2 regions of the Pseudoalteromonas piscicida genome follow, and region 2 is predicted to be linked to the other one. Evidence: riboswitches for the same ligand, from Rfam matches in the RefSeq annotation. Region 2 holds a riboswitch; the other holds the start of a gene.
The links. Region 2 has a riboswitch for lysine ahead of lysC (lysine-sensitive aspartokinase 3). Riboswitches for the same ligand answer to the same signal wherever they lie in the genome.

Region 1 (10,051 bases), 1.7 Mb from region 2:
AGGGCGCAGCAGATGGTTGACACCGCCAGCGACAATAAGTTGCTGCTCACCGTAGTTCTGTTTTTGTTCAACCACAGGGTTGAGATAAAAGCCACACTCGCCAACCGCATAGCGGCCTAACTCCATCCATAATTCATCTACTTGCGTGGCGGATTTAATCAGCGCAAGCGTGTCGACCAATTTTTGCCAATCAAGAGAAGGGCTTTGCGTATCATAGGGGATGCCAAGACCACCGCCTAAGTCGAGCACCTTTAGAGTAATACCTAAATCAGCAGAGAGCTGAACTAAAGGTGCAACCATAGCCTGCCAAAGTTCAGCGAGTGTATCGCTACAGAGCATATTGCCCCACTGGAAAATATGCAGGCCGACAAAGTCTAGATGAGTGTAGTCACTTAAGGTTAGAGCTTGCCACTGCTCAGCGCCAAGGCCAAAAGGAGTCAGCGTATTGCCACCAAGTGGATTGTGCTCTGCTTTATCAAAGCGTAATTGCACCCGCAGTAAAACTTCAAATTGAAGCTCAAACTCTTCGGCCACTTGATTTAACCAGCGTACTTGATTGTGACTTTCGGCCACGAAAATACGTACGCCTTGTGTCGCAAAGTGACGGATCTGCTTTAGTGATTTGGCAGGGCCGGTGTTGAGCACGCGTTCAGGTGCGATCCCTTGAGATAACACCTGATCAAGCTCGCCGCTAGATGCCACATCAAAGTTAAACCCAGCGTTATCTAGGGTTTGAATGATATGTGATAGCGGATTCGCTTTGACGGCATACCAAAGCTTAACGATTTGCTGATCAACTAAGGGCTTAACATGTGCACTTAGCTTGTCTAAATCGTAGCAAAAGAATGGCGTATCCTGTTGCTGGATCAATGCCTCAGCTGCGGTTCGCTGTGACGTGCTCAACCAAGTCATTAGCGTAGAACCTCTTCCAGCGCCAGTGATGCATCACTTTGTTCATCACGGTATTTAACGATAAGCGCGCATGACATGCTTAAACCTTGCTCGCGTGCCCACTCACTTGAGGCTGGACGGGAGCCTGGGATCACTATCGCGTTTTCAGGGATGGCTTCACCTTTGTCGAGCAAGCGCTCGTTAACGCAGTCATAGACAGGAATACTTGCCGAAAGGCGTACACCCGGTGCTAATACGGCACCGCGCTTAACAACAACCCCTTCAACCAGTATACAGCCTGCACCAATAAAGGCATCGTCTTCAACAACAACAGGGCTTGCGCCTACCGGTTCTAATACACCGCCCACTTGTACTGCTGCGCTCAGGTGTACGTTTTTACCAATTTGTGCGCATGAGCCCACCAAAGCATGGCTATCTACCATAGTACCTGAATCAATATAGGCACCAATGTTGACATAAGCCGGTGGCATAATGATTGTGCCCGCTGCGACGTAAGCACCACGTCTTACACTGCTTCCGCCAGGAACCATACGAACGCCATCTTGTGCAGCAAATCCGCGTGGTGCTAAGTTGTCTTTATCAACAAAACCACCCGGGAATTCCGTATTTACGCCATTTCTAAATGCTTCAAGGATCCCTTGTTTTACTTCTACATTAGCATGCCAATGGCCTTGCTCATCCTGTGTTGCAGCACGTACAGTGCCATTTTCTAAATCGTTTAGTAGGGTTAACCAGCTCATGTTTACTGCCTTAGTTCCAAGATAAAATCGTTTCGTTCGCGCGAGTGATCGCATCGGTATGGGTGAGTTCCAAATGTGTCAGTGGCGGACGTAAGTTTGGACTTGCCAGCTTGCCTTGTAAGTGCATTAACACTTTCACTGGAATTGGGTTTGCCACTGCAAATAAGCTGTTTGCAGCTTCTGACCAGATGGTAAATAAATTTGGAGAGGTACCGCTTAAAGAGCGCCTTACAAACTCCGCAGTTTGCTGTGGCCATGCGTTTGCAGCAACAGACACAAGACCCATTGCACCTGCTTGTGCAAAGTAAGGCATTAAGCCATCGTCGCCGCTATAGATTGCGACATCAGGCGCTGCCTGGCGAAATGCTTCAAAGGTGGCAATATCACCACTGGCTTCTTTTAGCGCCCACAGATTAGGGTGGCTAGCCAGCTCGCCGAGTAGTTCAGGGGCAATAGCAACGGCACTGCGACCTGGTACATTGTAGAGCATGCAAGGGTTATGACTTTCATCGAGTAATGTGCTAAACCAATGCGCCAGACCAACTTTACCGGGCTTTGCGTAGATTGGAGAGCCAAGTAAAAGCGCATGAATGGGCTGCGTATTACAAAAGCGTACCCACTGTGTTTGCTGCTCAAGATTACTACCGCCAACGGCAACCATTAGCGGTACGCTCGGGGCGAGCTGGCAAACAAACTCAACGATTTGTTGCTGCTCTTGTTGGGTAAGCGCAAGGCCTTCGCCGGTACTGCCTAGTAAAAGAATACCGTTACGAGCTTGCTCTTGATCGCGCACAAGCGTTGTTAATGCGCTAAAATCAACCTGATTTTCAGCATCAAAAGGCGTTACTAAAGCCGTCCACAACGGATAGTCAGATAAGTTGAATTGTGATTTCATCTCTACCGAACTTAAATCATGTTCGGAGTTAGGAGGGTGTCCAAACTTCGAACCGTTAAAATTCGAAGAGCAATGGACTTAAAAAGGATAAGGCAGCCAATGGCCTTATTTTTCTAAGACCAGAAGCTCTCCACCAAGTATGTTGGTGACAGTCGCTGGGATTCAGCCCAGTCGCCCGAAATGAGTATTAGCAAACAATAACTCAATTTCTCGGCGTATATTCCCCTCACTAAGCTGCAACGGAGTTTGCTCTCCTTCACTTAGTTACCTGAATAACGCACCTCTTCCAGCCCTCAGTTTGACGCCGTGGCATCAAACTATCTAAATAGGGTGAACGCGCATTGAAACATTTTGGCCGTCTAGGTGTCAAGCATCGGACTGTAAATAATACGATTGTTAACTACACTTAACATTGCAGCTGAGACAATGCGATGAGATGAAAAACAAAAATATGCCGTTAATAAATAAAGTTAAAAATCGTTATATCGGGGCATTACTTGCTATGGCTGTATTGTTGTCAATGGCGATGGGGATTATGCAGTATTTACTGTATCAGCAGACCCAAGACGCGCATGTAATCAATGTTGCGGGGATGCAGCGGATGTTGTCTCAGCGCATCGCGCTTTTTTGTACTCTAGGTAATCAAGGAAGTGGTGATGAACTCCGCCAAGCTATTGATAAATTTGAAAGTAATCATGAGTATTTAACAAAAGCAGAAAGCAGTGGTAGGGCCGCTTACCTGGACGAGGAGCTGGAACGTCTTTACTACCAACAGCCAGTACAGCTGGATTTGCAAAGTGTTACATTTGTCTCTTTGGTGAAAACTCGATTACAACAACCTACCCTCAATTGGTGGAACAAATATTTATTGCATCGCAGCGTTTGCTCCCAAAGCTCAACGATGCGGTTTCACTATTTGAACAGCAAGCGCGGAAAAAAGCAGAATTCGTGAGAAAAATAGAGCTATTAATCTGGCTACTTGGACTGCTGTTACTGTTTATTGAAGCGAAATTTATATTTCGCCCAATGGCGCGAGAAATTGCTGACACATTCGATAAATTAGAGGCAGCGAAAAAACTGGCTGATGATGCGTTACACTCAAAATCACGATTTTTAGCACGTGTTAGTCATGAACTAAGAACGCCATTGCAGGCCATTCAGGGGTATTTGGATGAATACTTGAATAACCGAGATGTCCAGCAATTACAGCATGTGAAAAGCGCGGCACATCAATTGGATATATTACTTTATTCCGTTCAAGACTTTAATAACCTTGCCGATCAAGAAGTGGTGATTGAGCGTCATCAAGTTGCGTTGCGAGAAGTAATAAAATCAGCCTGTATTGCCTTTCAAATACCCGCACACAAAAAATCCCTAGCCTTTAATTTGGCTTTAAGTAATGAGTTAGATGTGAGCTGTTATTGTGATTGTAAGCGAATTGTTTGGTTGATCAGTGAATTGCTCAACAATGCAATTAAGTTTACCGAACGCGGCAGTATTCAGGTGTTCGCGGATCTAGTTGTGGATGAAAATTCGCCACATTTAGAGTGTGTTATTGAAGATACTGGGCCCGGATTCGACTATCAGCAGTTACGAGAAGCTGTGCATAGCGAGCATTTTCAAGGCACGCAGTTAGGGCTTAAACGTTGCCAATTGCTCTCGTCAGCGCTTGGTGGTCGGCTAGATTTTATTGCGAAGGAGCCAACAGGTACAAGAGCTACCTTGAGAGTACCCATTGAAATTGACAATCAACCGGCACAGGCACCTAAGCTGGTGTCGGCTAATATTTTACTGGTGGAAGATAATTTACTGAATGCTCGCGTGATTGAGAAGATGCTTCAGCCCATAGCCAAATTAGTCACGCATGTAGAGCATGGGGAACGTGCCCTTGAAGTATATGAAGTGGGTAAATTCGACATCGTGCTAATGGATTTAAATATGCCAGTGATGGATGGCTTTGAAGCTACTGAGCGTTTGAGGGCGCTAGATCCGACCGTTCCGATTTTGGTTGTGACCGCAAATACGAATGCGGAGGATTTGGATAAGGTCTACGCACTTGGTGCAACGGCTCATCTATATAAGCCATTACACCCGGATGTGTTGCATAGCAAAGTGGCACTATTATTGGTTGAGTGTGGAAATTTAGTCTCGTCTTAAACGGATATTTCCAACCCCGACTTCTGCATCGATTGAATACTGGCCTTGACCACGATAGTCTGTTGTTGAGCCAACCATACTTTTTTCGGAAGTTTCTACGCTGCTAAAACCTGACATTGCTGTTTTACCAACACCTGAATCTAAAGATACTTTTTTGAAATCGGCGGCGGTAGTCTCAATTTTTATTTTCCCTACGCCTACCTCTAAATCAGCAGAGTTATTAAGATCTTGAATATCAATTTTGCCAACACCAACTTCAACATCTAAGGCCAAATTAACTGGCACCTTAACTTGCCAAGATAGTTCATAATCATCAGAATCGATCTCAAGTGATAATTTATCCCCTGATGTGTTGTTATTTAGGGTGGCCTCACTCACATCTGGTTTACCAAACCAACTGTCTGATTCTTTCGGTTCAACCAAAATTTCGACCTCTATAGTGTCGCCGTTGTAGGTTTGTAGATCGATTTTACCTACGGCAATATCCACTTCTAACTCGGCTAGGCTATTGCTTGGAAATGATGCTGTAATGGTTTTTGAATCTTTTGCTTGTGCAGTCATTGCCACTGCACCTAATGCTAAAACTAACGCTAACTTCTTCATTATTTTTACCTTCAACGAGAGTGTTTGAAAAGTAAGTCGCAAGTAAACATGAAAAGGTTCAAAAAGATTTTTATTTTTTGGGCGTGTTGATGGAGACACATGTTAAACACGCCCTAAAGTAGGTTTTCTGAGAGTAATAGCGCGGAGTGTTATAGTCGGGTTATTGAATAGCCATTATTTTTAAGCTGCTCAATAAGGCCATACTTTTCAACGAGATGTAATGCACCAACGGCAATAAATATTGATTCATTAGGGAGTTGTTTTTTAAGCACTTTCACCCAGTTATTATTGCGTTCGATGATCATCAATTGTTCAGCTAATTTGCCGTATTTATCATCTGAAAAACTTACCTTGTAGTAATGCGATAACTTCTCTAAGTCGCCGCTTCGCCATGCGGACACTAAATCTAAAAAGTAGGTGTTCAAATCTGACATCTGTGCAAATGTTTCCTTGAGCATAGCATCACTGTGAATACTCAGCTGACTGAACATTTCAAGCTGATATTCTAAAGTTTCAAATTCACCAATTGGGATTGTCTTTTCGTTTGCGTAGGCTATCACTTGCTTATCGATGCCATTGGTATCGGTAAATCCAAGCTTTTGATATTCCAGTTGTAGCATAGTTATCATCACGGCCCATGGCGCATAACGTTCAAATAGGGCGATATCTATTTGTTTTTTTGAAAAGTAATCTTGCAGCTCCTGATAGACTTCTGAAGAGAGTTGGCCTTTTAGTGTTTGGTTGTTCTTTAACAACATAAATGGCATGGAGCGCTGTTGAATTGCAAATGGAGAAAGTGCCTCTAAGTTCACTTCGACCATGACTTTATCACTGCTCGCTATGGCCCTTTTTACTTTTACTGGTAAACCTTGCATTTGTTTGTCACCGACGTGCACGGTACCAAATAAGTACGAAGCTTTGTTGTCCTTTTCTATTTTCCACAGGCCAACTTCTGCGTTGGCGAGATTGCTGAAAAGGCTTAAGCAAAGATAAATAAAGAACAATGGCGAAAAGACTTTAACCATATTAATGATCTCTGTTGATTTTAAAGGGTCAGTCTGCGATATCGAAATGTGAATGTCACTAAAAAATGAAGTGCGTCGAGGTGGTAGAAAAAATTTCATATAGGCAAATTGATAAAGTAAATTTTTCGTTATATCGAAACTGAACCAATAGAAAATTCGCATTTTTAAAAACTAGGTTTTTTTAATTCAATAAAATTTAATATTTTGGCTTTTTTATGTGGTAACTCGGTTTTTTTAATTCTAAATAGCATAGTTTTTTGTGTTGACTTAAGTGTGCAAGCCGCGGTATTAATAGAAAAAGAGGCAGCACAGTATTTACACTGAATGATTGCCAAGTATAAATTTACGGAATTCAAGCAATGTTACTAACAGCAACTCTACTAGTCGTGATTATCAACGTGGTGATTATTATTACCGCGGGGCTAGTTAGTGCTGTAAGAAAAGTATCAGCATAAACGCCCCCGCACCAAAAGGTTCGGGGGGCGTTTTCGTTTTAGGGCATAAAAAAGGCAACTGAGAGCAGATCATGAGCAATTCAACAACCGGCGCACAACTTGTTATCAAGGTGCTAGAAGAGCAAGGCGTTAAACACGTATTTGGATACCCAGGTGGTGCCATTATGCCCATTTATGACGCTTTGTATGGCGCGCCAGTTAAGCACTATTTGACTCGCCATGAGCAAGGTGCTGGTTTTGCTGCTGTTGGGTATGCTCGTAGCACTGGCAAGCTTGGGGTTTGTTTCGCCACTTCTGGACCCGGCGCGACAAACCTTATCACCGCACTTGCTGATGCCATGATGGATTCAGTCCCTTTACTGGCTATCACTGGGCAAGTGCCGACCGCTGCGATTGGTTCGGATGCCTTTCAAGAGGTGGATGTACTGGGCATGTCTTTGTCATGTACCAAGCACAGCTACCTGGTTGAGCGAGCGGAAGATTTGGCTGAAGTATTACAAGAAGCCATGTACTTAGCCCAGTCTGGGCGACCGGGTCCTGTGTTGGTTGATATTCCCAAAGATATCCAGTTAGCTAAAGTACCTTTTCATCCTTTTGCTGCGCCACAAGACGAACAGCCGAGGGTTTCGCAAACTGAAGTAGCAAAAGCCAATCAATTATTATGTGATGCTAAACGACCTGTTGCCTACATTGGCGGCGGCGTGCAAAGCGCCGATGCGCAGTCACAGCTGATGCAATTTTTAGAAAAGACCCATATGCCGGCCGTATCGACGCTAAAAGCTTTGGGTAGCGTGACGCCGGATTATGATTATGACTTAGGAATGCTAGGTATGCACGGTACTCAAGCGGCGAACCTGGCGGTTCAGCAATGCGACTTGTTGGTATGTATCGGGGCGCGATTTGATGACCGTGTAACGGGGAATTTGGCAAAGTTTGCTGCAGGGGCAAAGGTGATCCATTTAGATATCGACCCTGCAGAAGTGGGCAAACGTAAACCAGCAGCCGCTTCGCTTATCGCAGACTTAAAACAGTCATTGCCGCAACTTGAATGTGTGGTTACGAATACCGAATGGCTAGAGACCGTCGAAGCACTGCAACGTCAACACGCGTGGCGTTATGACTATCCTGGCGAAAAGGTATTTGCACCGTATTTGTTAAATCAACTTAGCCAAAAGCTACCCAATACAGCGGTAGTGTGCTGCGATGTGGGCCAGCATCAAATGTGGGTAGCCCAGCACATGAAATTCAGCCACCCAAGCAACCACTTAAGTAGCGGTGGAGCAGGTACGATGGGATTTGGCTTACCAGCTGCAATCGGTGCACAGATAGCACGTCCAGATAACACGGTGATCACGGTATCTGGCGATGGCTCTATCATGATGAATATCCAAGAGTTAGCAACCATCCGCCGTAATAACTTACCAGTTAAAATATTGATATTAGATAACCAAAGGCTAGGTATGGTGAGGCAGTGGCAGCAACTCTTTTTTGACGGTCGTTACAGTGAAACCGACCTGTCAGACAATCCAGACTTTGTCGCACTGGCTGCTGTGTTCGGTATTCCTGGGCAGACAATTACTCATGCAAACCAAGTAGATGACGCCGTTGACGCCTTAGTGAATGCGCAAGGGCCCTATATTTTACATGCTTGTATCGACGATAAAGAAAACGTATGGCCGCTTGTTCCACCGGGTGCTGCCAATGATGAAATGATGACGGAGAGCCTTTCATGAAACACCATTTAACCGTTGCAGTAAAACAACAGAGCATCGCAGTGGAGCGCTTTTTGCGCGTAGCCAGACATCGCGGATTTCGCTTAACGAATTTAGAATTACAAGGTCAAGATGACTTATTCCACGTCAAAATGACCGTAGATAGTGACAAACCTATCTATTTATTAACCTCACAACTGAGTAAGCTAGTAGAAGTGCAAGCGGTTGACTTGCATACACTACAGAAACAGGCAATTTAGAAGAATTAAGGTAGTTAACAATGACACAAACATCAGAAGTAATTTGGCATAACGGTGAAATGGTTCCTTATTTTCAAGCGACCACCCATGTGCTTAGTCATGCTTTACATTATGGCAGCTCAGTTTTTGAAGGGATCCGTGCTTACGATACGCCAAATGGTCCCGCTGTTTTTCGCTTAACCGATCATATTCAACGCCTCTTTGATTCCGCGAAAATCTACCGTATGGAAATTCCTTTTACCAAAGAGGAAGTGATCGCAGCGTGTAAAGAGACGATCCGCGCAAATGACTTTACCAATGCTTACCTTCGTCCATTTGCATTTTTAGGTCATGTAGGCCTTGGTTTAAATCCGAAATCGCACCGTGCAGACATGACCGTTGCAGCGATGGAGTGGGGCGCATACCTCGGTGAAGAAGGCTTAGCGCAAGGTGTTGATGTGTGTGTGTCTTCATGGAGTCGCCTAGCACCAAATACCATGCCTACTGCGGCTAAAGCAGGTGGTAACTATTTGTCTTCACAGCTTATTTCAGGTGAGGCGAAGCGTAATGGTTATGTGGAAGGGATCGCGCTTGATGTTAATGGCTACCTGAGCGAAGGTGCTGGTGAGAACCTGTTTGTAGTGAAAAAAGGCGTGCTTTATACCCCGCCAACCACAGCTTGTATTCTACCTGGTCTCACGCGCGACACTATCATTCATTTGGCGAAAAAACGCGGTTATGAAGTACGTGAAGAGCCAATAGCACGTGAAGCACTTTATCTTGCTGATGAATTCTTTATGGTTGGTACCGCAGCGGAAGTAGTACCTGTTCGCAGCGTAGACAAAATTACGGTGGGTAATGGTGGTCGTGGTCCAATTACAGAAGAGTTACAGCAGGCCTATTTTGCTTTGGTTAAAGGTCAAGCTGATGACGAAAATGGCTGGTTAGAATACGTAAACGAATAATTTTATTGGTATCGGGGTCAATTGCCCTGAACAAAAAGTATTGTAAATTATGGGAATGAGGAGCTCGGTATAACCGAGAAAAAGGTGAAACATGGCTAAATTACGGAGCAAAACAACTACTGAGGGCAGACAACGCGCGGGTGCTCGTGCATTGTGGCGAGCAACGGGAATGACGGACAGTGATTTCCATAAACCGATCGTTGCGGTCGTGAATTCATATACCCAATTTGTTCCGGGTCATGTTCACCTCAATCAACTTAGCGCACTGATGGCAGATGCGATAACGGAAGCCGGCGGCGTACCGCGCGAATTTAATACCATTGCCATCGATGATGGTATCGCCATGGG
Region 2 (10,051 bases):
AATCGTAGAAGTTACCGACGCTATAGACATAAGTACAAAGAAAGTCAGACTAACTAATAATCCCACTTCACCCATATTGGCAAACAGCTCAGGTAAAATAGCAAAAATCAAACGGCCTTCACCGATTAATTTACCATCTTGAAATACTTGGACACCATTTTGCTGCGCAACAAATATTGCAGGGATAATAAGTAAACCGGCTAAAAATGCAACACTGGTGTCTAGCATTGCAACACTAAACGTGAGCTTAGGTAGATTTTCGTTCGGTTTTAAGTACGAACCATAAATCATCATACAGCCAACACCCAATGACAACGAAAAGAACGCCTGCCCCATCGCAGCAATGATCAAATCAGGATCGCTAATTTTTGAAAAGTCCGGTACTAAATACGTTCTAAACCCTTCAGCTGCACCGTCTAATGTCGCCATATAACCAATAAGGCAAAGTAGTAACACCAGTAACAATGGCATTAATCTGCGTGACCAGGCTTCTATGCCTGATTTTACCCCTTTGAGAATAATGCTCGCGGTCAGAATTAACATCAGTGGTGTAAAGATAAAGTTTCTAAGTATCGAATCACCGCTAAGAAACTGGTGTGCGGCATCTAGCTCAGCCATTTGCGCAAGGGGATCAAGTGCATGAGACAACATCCACCCAGCCACAATGGAGTAAAAGCTTAGCATCACAATAGCGCCACCAAGGCCGATATATCCCGCCGCAACCCCTATTTTCGGATTGCCCTCACGCCAGGCTGTTTTAAGTGCTTTTACTGGGTTTGCTTGTGCTTGATGGCCCAAATACAATTCTGTGTACAGAGCAGGCAATGCGAGTAAAAAGATCACCGCAAAATAAACCAGTAAAAATGCGCCGCCACCGTGATTTGCAGCTTGTGTGGGAAATCCCCAAATGTTACCAAGTCCAACAGCAGCACCAGCTGCTGCTAACACAAAGCCAAGGCGGCTTTGAAATCCATCGCGCGTATGAGCCATGTCTGTAATCAATCATTATTTTTGTAGACGGCAGATTATACGTACTTCCGCTGAAAATGCGAGAGGTTCTAAGCGCGCCTCAAAAACTCGAGTTTGGCGCCTCAAGAAAGTCCATTTCTTCCTCTGTTGGATCGCGATTAAGTATTTCGTTTCGATGGGGATAGCGGCCAAATCTATCGATAATTTTTTTGTGCGCGACTTCAAAATCATAATTAGGCAGGTCACGAAAATAATGGTCTGCAGCACGATGTATGATGCGACTTTCACTGTGCATCATCGGCAGGTATAAAAACATCAATTCGGTGTCATTAAGCTGACGGTGATAACCCTTTTCGATGGCATGCTGAGTGAGGCATAGCGCCAGAGGGTCACTGGCAAAAGCTTTAGGAGTATCTCTAAATATATTACGCGAAAACTGATCTAAGATAATGATTTCGCACAGCGCGCCAAGGGGTGTTGCTCTCCAGCTCGAAAGCTCTCCTTGGTGTGCCATTTGGTGCAAAATACCGAAGCGATTTTTTATTATGCGATCAAAGCCCGCAGACTTCTTCCACCAGTCAGATTCAGTGCATTCAACAAACCAGAATTCGTAAACGTCTTTATAATTCATGATGGCACTCCTAGGGAAAACAAACTTCAAGGTCAGCGGACCCTAACCGTTATGAACAAAGTGCCACCCTTACGTCAATAATGCAACTTTTTTATTAGTGCCATTAGGGCAATAAATTTACTTACGCAACCTCTAGTAATTTAGCATGAATTGACTGCACAACCTGATCAGACTCTTGTTGTTCAACTAAGAAGCACAGATTGTGCTTACTTGCACCATGACATATTAATCGAATATTGAACTCTGATAACACATCCATCAAATTCAGTTGGCACTTTTTCAGTTGGATCTCGGAACCGATCATAGCCACTAGAGTAAGGTTGTTTTCCACCGTCACATGACAAAACTCTCCTAGTTCATCCAAACAAGCTTGTTCTAGCTCTGGTCGAGATGCGTTAGGCGCATTATCTAGCGTTAGTGCGACACTAATTTCAGACGTCGTTACCAAGTCAACGGATATATTGTAGTTACTCAATATAGTGAAGATGCGAGCCAAAAAACCGCTCGCAAGAAGCATTTCAGGGCTCTTTAAAGTCAATAATATTTGATTTTTACGTTGTGTCACAGCACGAATTCCCGATTGCGCGGTTTTCTCTTTCTCAATCCAAGTACCACCCGCTTGCGGGTCACGACTTGAACCGACAAATACAGAAATGCCTTTACGGCTAGCTGGCAATATAGTAGCAGGATGTAATACCTTAGCACCAAATGTCGCCATTTCAGCCGCTTCATCAAAACTCAAACGAGGAATGGGTTTAGCTTTAACGCACAACCGAGGGTCAGTACTAAAAATACCAACAACATCGGTCCAAATGTGTACGCTAGACGCATCAATTGCCTCAGCGAGCAACGCGGCACTATAATCAGAACCTCCACGACCCAGCGTGGTTGTTTGGCCGTACTGATCACTACCGATAAAACCTTGTGTCACTTGCACAGATCCGTCAAGCTGCGCTACCAGATTCGTTTGTGCGGCTTCACGCGTAGCTGCAACATTCGGATTCGCTTTGCCAAATTGATTATCTGTTTTAAGCACTTTACGCACATCAAAGCGCGATGCCTGAACTTGGTTATTACGTAATATTTGGGTAAATAAATAAGAAGAAAAACGCTCACCAAAACTCAGCATCTCATCGCATTGCTGTCTGCTAAGCGCAGGTAAACTCGCAAGGCTTTGAAATTCAGTGAATGTTTGTTTATAGCCTTCAGCAAGATCAGCATCCAAAGATACTTGATCGATAATCGCTTGCTGTATGTTTTCAACCGCTGCAACAACTGCTTTGCGTCCGACTTCGTCTTCCTTTTGTTGGGTTAGCGTTACAAGGTGATTGGTTACGCCAGCACATGCACTAACAACGACCACTCGAACATTTGGGTTGTCACGAACAATGTGAGCACAACGAGACATAGCTTCAAAGTCAGCGACACTGGTACCGCCAAATTTGGCTACAACATACTGCGAATTCATTTTCTCTCCTCTCGACTGTTGACACAGTCAAATTTTATAAGGAGAACTCGGCATGGGATTTCTAGAAAGACGAACGCTTGAAATGACCTTTGCCAGAAGCTCTCCACCAATACGGTGACAGTTCCGAGGATTCAGCCTCGTAAACCGAAGAATCGTCGCGACGAGCAACGTTTCTCCTCGGCGAATACTTCCCTCACTAGTGGTCATCGGTCTCGTCACCTCACACTAACTACCTAAGCATCGCGCCTCTTCTGTTTATTTTGCCTTTGTTAATCTGAATAAAAGCAAAATAAAAGCCCGCAATAAATGCGGGCGATAGGAGAAAATTATCTTTTAGCCGTCTAGGTGTCAAGTAATTTATAAAAAAACTTATCCCAAAGGCTAAAAATAACGTCAATTTACGTTAAATAAGCTGACCCGCGAAATATGCGCCACCATATCCAATGGTGTATGCAATGAGTAGATAGACACTCATTTTAAGATAACTCGAGAAGGTCAAGGCTTTTACCTTACTCATTGCAATGATACCCGCCGCAGAACCAATGATTAACATAGAACCACCAACGCCAGTCGCATAAGTAAAGGTTAGCCATTGTGCTGGGGTCATTGTAATGTCTGCTTTTAATAACGCTGCCGTCAATGGCACATTGTCTACCGCAGCACTCATCAAGCCAACCAAGTAGTTTGCGTATTCTGGTGCAAGGTGCAGATATAAGTCGGTAAACTTAGATAATACACCCACCTCTTTCAACGCACCAACCAATAGCAGCACGCCAACAAAGAACAATAAGGTGTCGTATTCGATTTCACGAATATAGTCGATGATTTTCTTGTTGACATCCTTCTTACGCATCAAAAACTGTGCCGTTAAAAACATCAGAGACAAACCAAATAAGAAAGTCAACATCGGCGGTACATGGTATTGAACGCTTAAAAATAACGTTGCAAAAATGGTTGATAAAAAGATAAGCGCAATAGTGATATCGGTTTTTTCAATTCTGCGTAATTCTACCTTTTCAAAGGTGATCTTATCATTCATGCCGATCGACAGCATCGCAGCTAAGATAAATACGCTAAAAATAGAGGGCGCAATTAATAAAAGCAGATCAGGGATCGTTACTTTATCGGCCAGAAATATCATCAAGGTGGTTACATCACCAGTGATCAATGACACCCCTCCAGAGTTGACACTGAAGATGATTAACGTCGCATATCTAATTAGCTTTTTCGGGTCTAACTTCAAAGACATGACTACAGCTAATGAAATAAGCGTCGCGGTAATATTATCCGATATTGACGAAAATACGAATGCAAAAGCACCAACCAAAAACATTAGCTTGCGTTCGCTAATATGGGTTGGCATGATCCGGTGAACAATATTTTGGATAAATCCTTTTGAGTTCAAGTAGGCCACAAACGTCATCGCTGCCATTAAGAACAGCCATAAGGTCGCGATTTCCAAAATGTTATGGTCTAGTTCAATTTGTACAATTTCTGGGCTTTGACCATGAATTGGAGAGATAAAGGCGATAATCCAACATAAAGTACCAAAAAAAAGCGTTGTTTTGGCCTTGTTTACGTGAATAATATCTTCTATAACGATGAGTATAAAAGCGATGGCGATCAGGGTTAGAATAATGGGCGTGACCATAATGCGTAAACAACCTGTAATTAAATGTAACAAGGGGTGGGTTCGTTTTCGCGGCGGATTCTAGCACCATCACAGTCCCCATGCTACGTACGATAAACATTTTGTGACAAATTGATGAAGTAGTGATGTAACTTAACTACTACACACTGGAAAGTTATGATCCCAGCAAAAAAATTATTAAACACGATAAATGAACACTGGAGCGTACTCGAGCTACTTTTTAAACGATTTAAGCTCGCTGATTTCAGTCTAAAAGATGTACAAAACATCCTAAAACAGAAAAATCCCAGCTGGACGAGTGAGCGAATTTATAAAGAAACCAATCGATTACTCCAACAAGAAATTATTATCCCTTTAGCTAAGTCGTCACAGTTAGAAATCAACCGCGCAATCGCCGACTTCGCCAGCTTCCTTTTACAAGAAGAAAGTCTCGGTTTAGCGGAAGAGATCACGGTGCTGGTAAAAGACTTAGAAAGATTAGGTAATCGCATCGCACAAGCCGGTGAAGAGGCTGACTACTCTGAGCTGCGCCGCTTTAGCCGCATTATGGACGAACGCGTTCGTAAGATTGTTAAGCTGTTCGAACATAACGAAAGCGCTATCATGAACTTGGTTGAACAAGCAAAGTCTGACACCTCTACTCTGTCTCTTGGTATGAGATATAAAGCCGTACTGGAAGCTTTTGACGAATATATCGAACCTATGCTGGAAATGGTTGATATTCATGGCCCATTCCAACGCTGTTTTGATCAGATAGAGCTTCAGGTCAGTGAGCAAATTGACGAGATTGAACAATTAGGCCGTGGTGCTGCAGACAAACGTATGCTGGAGCAACTCAGAACACGCATTTTAGATATGCACCTCATTGGTAGAGAAAGCTTGAGCCGCAGCGCCGACCTCCTAATGCCGTTAAGAGAAGAGCTACGCCGCAATACACTCATTACACGCCAAGCTTCCAAAGTCCTTGGGCAAATTAGAAAGCGCGGCGTTGATCGGTTACTCTCACCGGTTCAGCCAGAGTTTGTTTCAGACATTCAACGCTTTAACCTCGGTCAAAAGCGTCACATGGTCGCTTATATGGCAAGTCTCGTTGAGTTTGAGCATGAAGAATATCAGCTACCCGATCACGACGATGTGCCAGCTTATCAAAGCCCTAACATTCCAGATTACAACTCGGTAAAAACGAGATTTCAACAAACCGGTAAAAAGCGCCAGGCACTATTGGGCTTTTTAAGCGATAGCTACCCAGATCTTGAAGCAGACGAAATGCTGTTTCTTTATCAAAAGCTGATCAACGAATCTGACTTGGCACTTAGCCAAGAGCAACAAAAGAGTAAGATCACTATCGCATCGCATACCTTCTCTTTATATCCATTTAGTGCCAAAGCAAAACAAGATTAGCATTATGACGACAATTAATTTAGATATGCTCAACGAGCTCCAAGCCATCAATAAAAAATTGGTGAGCGGGTATCACATCAGTGAGCAAGACACCACTCTTTGGCAAGAATTAGATCAGCAGATAGAAAGCTATCAAGCGCTATTTTCGGCCTTAGGCCATGATTTACAGCACGATGCCCGTGGCTTTTATTATTTGGCAAGCGATGAAAGCACGCCAAATATGGGGAAAATTTCCCGCGCGATTGCCCTAACCATTTATATTTTGATTGAGCACTATGCCAACCAAGGCAAAGATCCGCTTCGCGTACTATTTGATGAAAGCTGCGATCTAGAGCTAATGCAAACCATAGTGCAACTCAATAAGCACCTTTTTGATCAGTTGGAGATTTTTTCGGGCTCAGATCTCAGAAAAGACGTGTTTTTACGTATGGTAAGACTGGGTCTTGCCCGGGAGGTTGAGCAAGGCTTTATGCTACTTGCACCGATTTATCGCTACATTGACGCGCTAATGGAAGTAAACGAAGAACAATATGATATTGAGGACGAGCTATGAGCGAGCAGTTGTACGGCTTAAGTAAACTAGCATTATTAAATACCGCCGGATACGCTAAGTGTGTCATTCCTCTGGATAAAAGCGCGTCAATCTGCGCTCCAAATAACACTGGTAAAAGCTCGGTGATCAATGCGCTGCAGTTTCCACTTATCAACGATTTAAGACTGACTGAATGGGATGGTCACGATTTAGAAGAAACGCGTAAGTTCTACTTCTCTTCTGATCAATCCTATATTTTGCTGGAAGCCAACCTCCCCCACGGCGATGTGGTCATTGGCGTTGCGGGATTGGGTAAAATCGCCGGTTACGCGCACCAGTTTTTTTGCTATCAAGGCAAATTGAACCTCGATGATTACACCCAAGGTAAAAGTATCATCAAGTACACTAAGCTCTTTAATCACTTACAGGAAAAACAACTTAAGCCTGTAGAGCTAAAAGCACAAGAACTTAATGCCCTACTCACAGGTGGCGCCACACCATTTGATGGTGATATCAACCTGAAGATGATCCCACTGAATAATGTCCAAGATGCGCCTGTATACAAAGAAATATTCCGTCGTATTCTGAATCTGCATAAACTCGGCGCGCAAGACGTAAAACGCTTTATGCTCAAGGTGTTCGAACGCCATATGTCGAACTCGAAAGTCGACTTTTATGAAGTCTGGCGTCGCGCTTTTGATAAGGTCAACCGTGCGCGCCGTGAGCTGAATGCGCTGGAGTCGATGCAAGAGCCAATTTCAGCCCTTGAGAAAATGCTTGAAAATGAGGCGGTATTAAAAGGTAAATTAGCGGCTTACGCCCCGAAACTCGATTTAGCTTTGGTTGAATATGATAACTATCACAACGAGCAAATTGCAGAGCTGGCAACACAGCTAGAAGACATAGAAGCCGAAAAGCGCGAATTTGAGTCTAAGCAGCAGCTGTACGTCCAACAGTCTCGTGATATCGAGCGTAAGCAAACCCAAATCGAGCAATGGTTTACCGACTTCCACGCGTTAAAACGTGAATTTGAACTAACTAATCATGCAACGCTTAAAACCAATTTAACGCTGTTGAAAAAGGAATATGAGCAACTTTCCTTCTCTATTAATAGTGCACAGGGGCAAAGTCTCCATACCCTTGATTTTCGCATCAACGAAACACAAAAGCAGATTAAGAGTTTAAAACTGCAACTCAAGAACCTTGAGTTCAACCTGTTTACTCGTATGCGTGAAGATCTTTCTTTAAAAGAAGTGGAAGAGATCTCGCGGATCTTGAATCCAGATTTGTTATCGTTTTCAACCACCTCTCAAGGTGAAATTGATATCACTGACGAAGATGCCTTTGGCGCATTTTTAGAGTCGCTATCTAAGTCTGTTCAAGGTGGTGAGCTTAAAGTTCCAGGCGCTACCGTTAAGTTGAAAAAACTAAGTCCAGTGCAAATGCAAAGCGGTGAAAACAAAGCCCAACTGCAAGCACAGCTGGAGTCATTACAACAATCACTTAGCGACTTGAAGCAACAGCGTGAAGTTGCAGCAAACGTCGCTGAAAAGCAAAAAGAGCGTGATGCGCTTTATGATGAACTCATGGCTACCGAAGCGGCCATGAAGCGCTTTGAGCAATATCAAACTATGTTGCAATCTGTTGATGCTCAACAAGCACTAAAAGAGCAACTCGAAATGGAACGAGAGCAAGTTGATGAATATTTGCATGATATTCAACGTAATGCTGGTTCGATTTCAGACCGCCGCTCTATCATTAAAAGCAAACAAGACTTGTTGGTGCGCCAAGCCGACCGCCTCAAGCAAGTGAAGTCAGAACGTATCGACCACACACTAGACCTATACTCGGGTAAGCTGGCACCGTACGAAATCGAAATTAACCTAGATTTTGATAACCTCTCTGAAGTGATCCACCAGTTTAATAAAGATTGTAATGAGCTAAGAAACTTAGACGTTAATGTGCGTAATACCTACTTGCATATCTACAATGCTGGGATCACTAAGTTTGAAAACGAGTCAGACGTTACTATTAAGTACCAAAAGCTGATCAGCGCGTATCATAACTTAGATAACGAACGAGATGCCGTCGATAAACAAGCACGAGTGGCGCTCACTGAAGTGGCCGCAACCATTAAAGGACTGCGTCAAGATTTAGACCGCTTACGCCGAGAGATGAACAGCTTTAACAAAGGCATAAGCCAGCATCGTATCTCTAACTTGCAGGCATTCAAAATCAATGTCATCCCTCGTAAGATGCTAGTTGATAGCATAGATACCATTATCAGCACTTCGGATTTATACGAAAAAGGCGAAAGCTTAGACTTACTGAGCGAGCAGCCTAGTTCAGAGAAATCTGTTAATGAGGCGAAAGACCACATTATCAAACTTGCAAGTGATAAAGCGGGATTGACGTTAACCGATCTCTTTGACATTCGCTTTGAAGTGGTCAACCGCGCAGGTGATACTGAGCACTTTGATAAAATTGACTCGGCCGGCTCAAACGGTACGCGGATCACCATCAAGCTTTTATGTGGCATGCTATTTATTCGCTACCTATTATCTGATCAAGAGCAAGCGATGTATCGTATCCCAATTTACATCGATGAAGCCGCGGATATCGACCCACAAAACCAAAAGGCCATTATCGAAACCGCACTAAGCTTTGGGTTTGTGCCAATTTTTGCATCGGTGAAACCACAGATCAGCTGTGACTACTTGGTGCCGATCCGCAGTGTCGCGCAAGGTAGTCAGAATTGGGTGGATGAAAAAGACTGGATAGAGGTGGAACATTAATCCCAAGTTAATGTCATAGACACAATGATTAAAGGATGCTTGTCTCTACCATTTAACGCCTTAACACGTTAAGGTAGAGCAAACATCCGACTAAGGAGTAAAGACACATGTTTAAGAATATTGTTATCGCCACTTTGGTGCTGATGTTAGCGGCCTGCGCCAAAACCCCTGATTGGGATTATGATAAGTCTGTACAATTCGCTAACTATAAAACCTATGCTTGGTCACCCGAAGCGGACCTAAAAAATAATGGTCGTGAATACCAAGTCAATGACTTAATGGAAAAGCGGATCCGCAGTGCAATTCAAAACGAAATGAGCAAACAAGGTTTCACCCTCACCGATCCGCAATCGGCCGACTTACTGGTTAACTATCACGCATCAGTTGATACAAAAATTGAATCTGACTCACTTCACACCACGTATGGTGCGCGTTGGAACTACTGGGGTATTGGTTGGCAAACACAGACCACAACACGTGAATACGAAGTGGGCACGCTTGTACTCGATATGATAGACAAAGCGTCTAACCAGCTAGTTTGGCGCGGTGCAAAAGAAGGTCGCTTACGTAGCAACCAATCACCAGATCAAAGAACAGCGTCAAT

Region 1: linked by a shared signal. The riboswitch ahead of dapA (4-hydroxy-tetrahydrodipicolinate synthase) and the one ahead of lysC (lysine-sensitive aspartokinase 3) in region 2 are both predicted to bind lysine.

Annotation. Positions count from the first base shown of each region.
Region 1 is NZ_CP021646.1:267,902-277,952, forward strand. Features, by position in the region: gene B1L02_RS01255 (PLP-dependent decarboxylase) at 1-912, opposite strand, end outside; gene B1L02_RS01260 (2,3,4,5-tetrahydropyridine-2,6-dicarboxylate N-succinyltransferase) at 912-1,652, opposite strand; gene dapA (4-hydroxy-tetrahydrodipicolinate synthase) at 1,663-2,547, opposite strand; lysine riboswitch at 2,663-2,841, opposite strand; gene B1L02_RS24200 (type IV pili methyl-accepting chemotaxis transducer N-terminal domain-containing protein) at 2,984-3,499, shown strand; gene B1L02_RS01270 (response regulator) at 3,496-4,704, shown strand; gene B1L02_RS01275 (hypothetical protein) at 4,690-5,307, opposite strand; gene B1L02_RS01280 (TraB/GumN family protein) at 5,457-6,332, opposite strand; gene ilvG (acetolactate synthase 2 catalytic subunit) at 6,859-8,520, shown strand; gene ilvM (acetolactate synthase 2 small subunit) at 8,517-8,759, shown strand; gene B1L02_RS01300 (branched-chain amino acid transaminase) at 8,780-9,703, shown strand; gene ilvD (dihydroxy-acid dehydratase) at 9,795-10,051, shown strand, end outside.
Region 2 is NZ_CP021646.1:2,013,538-2,023,588, forward strand. Features, by position in the region: gene B1L02_RS09480 (sodium-dependent transporter) at 1-990, opposite strand, end outside; gene B1L02_RS09485 (DUF924 family protein) at 1,070-1,600, opposite strand; gene lysC (lysine-sensitive aspartokinase 3) at 1,722-3,068, opposite strand; lysine riboswitch at 3,157-3,327, opposite strand; gene nhaD (sodium:proton antiporter NhaD) at 3,472-4,719, opposite strand; gene B1L02_RS09500 (hypothetical protein) at 4,876-6,120, shown strand; gene B1L02_RS09505 (condensin complex protein MksE) at 6,125-6,673, shown strand; gene B1L02_RS09510 (ATPase) at 6,670-9,447, shown strand; gene B1L02_RS09515 (DUF4136 domain-containing protein) at 9,555-10,051, shown strand, end outside.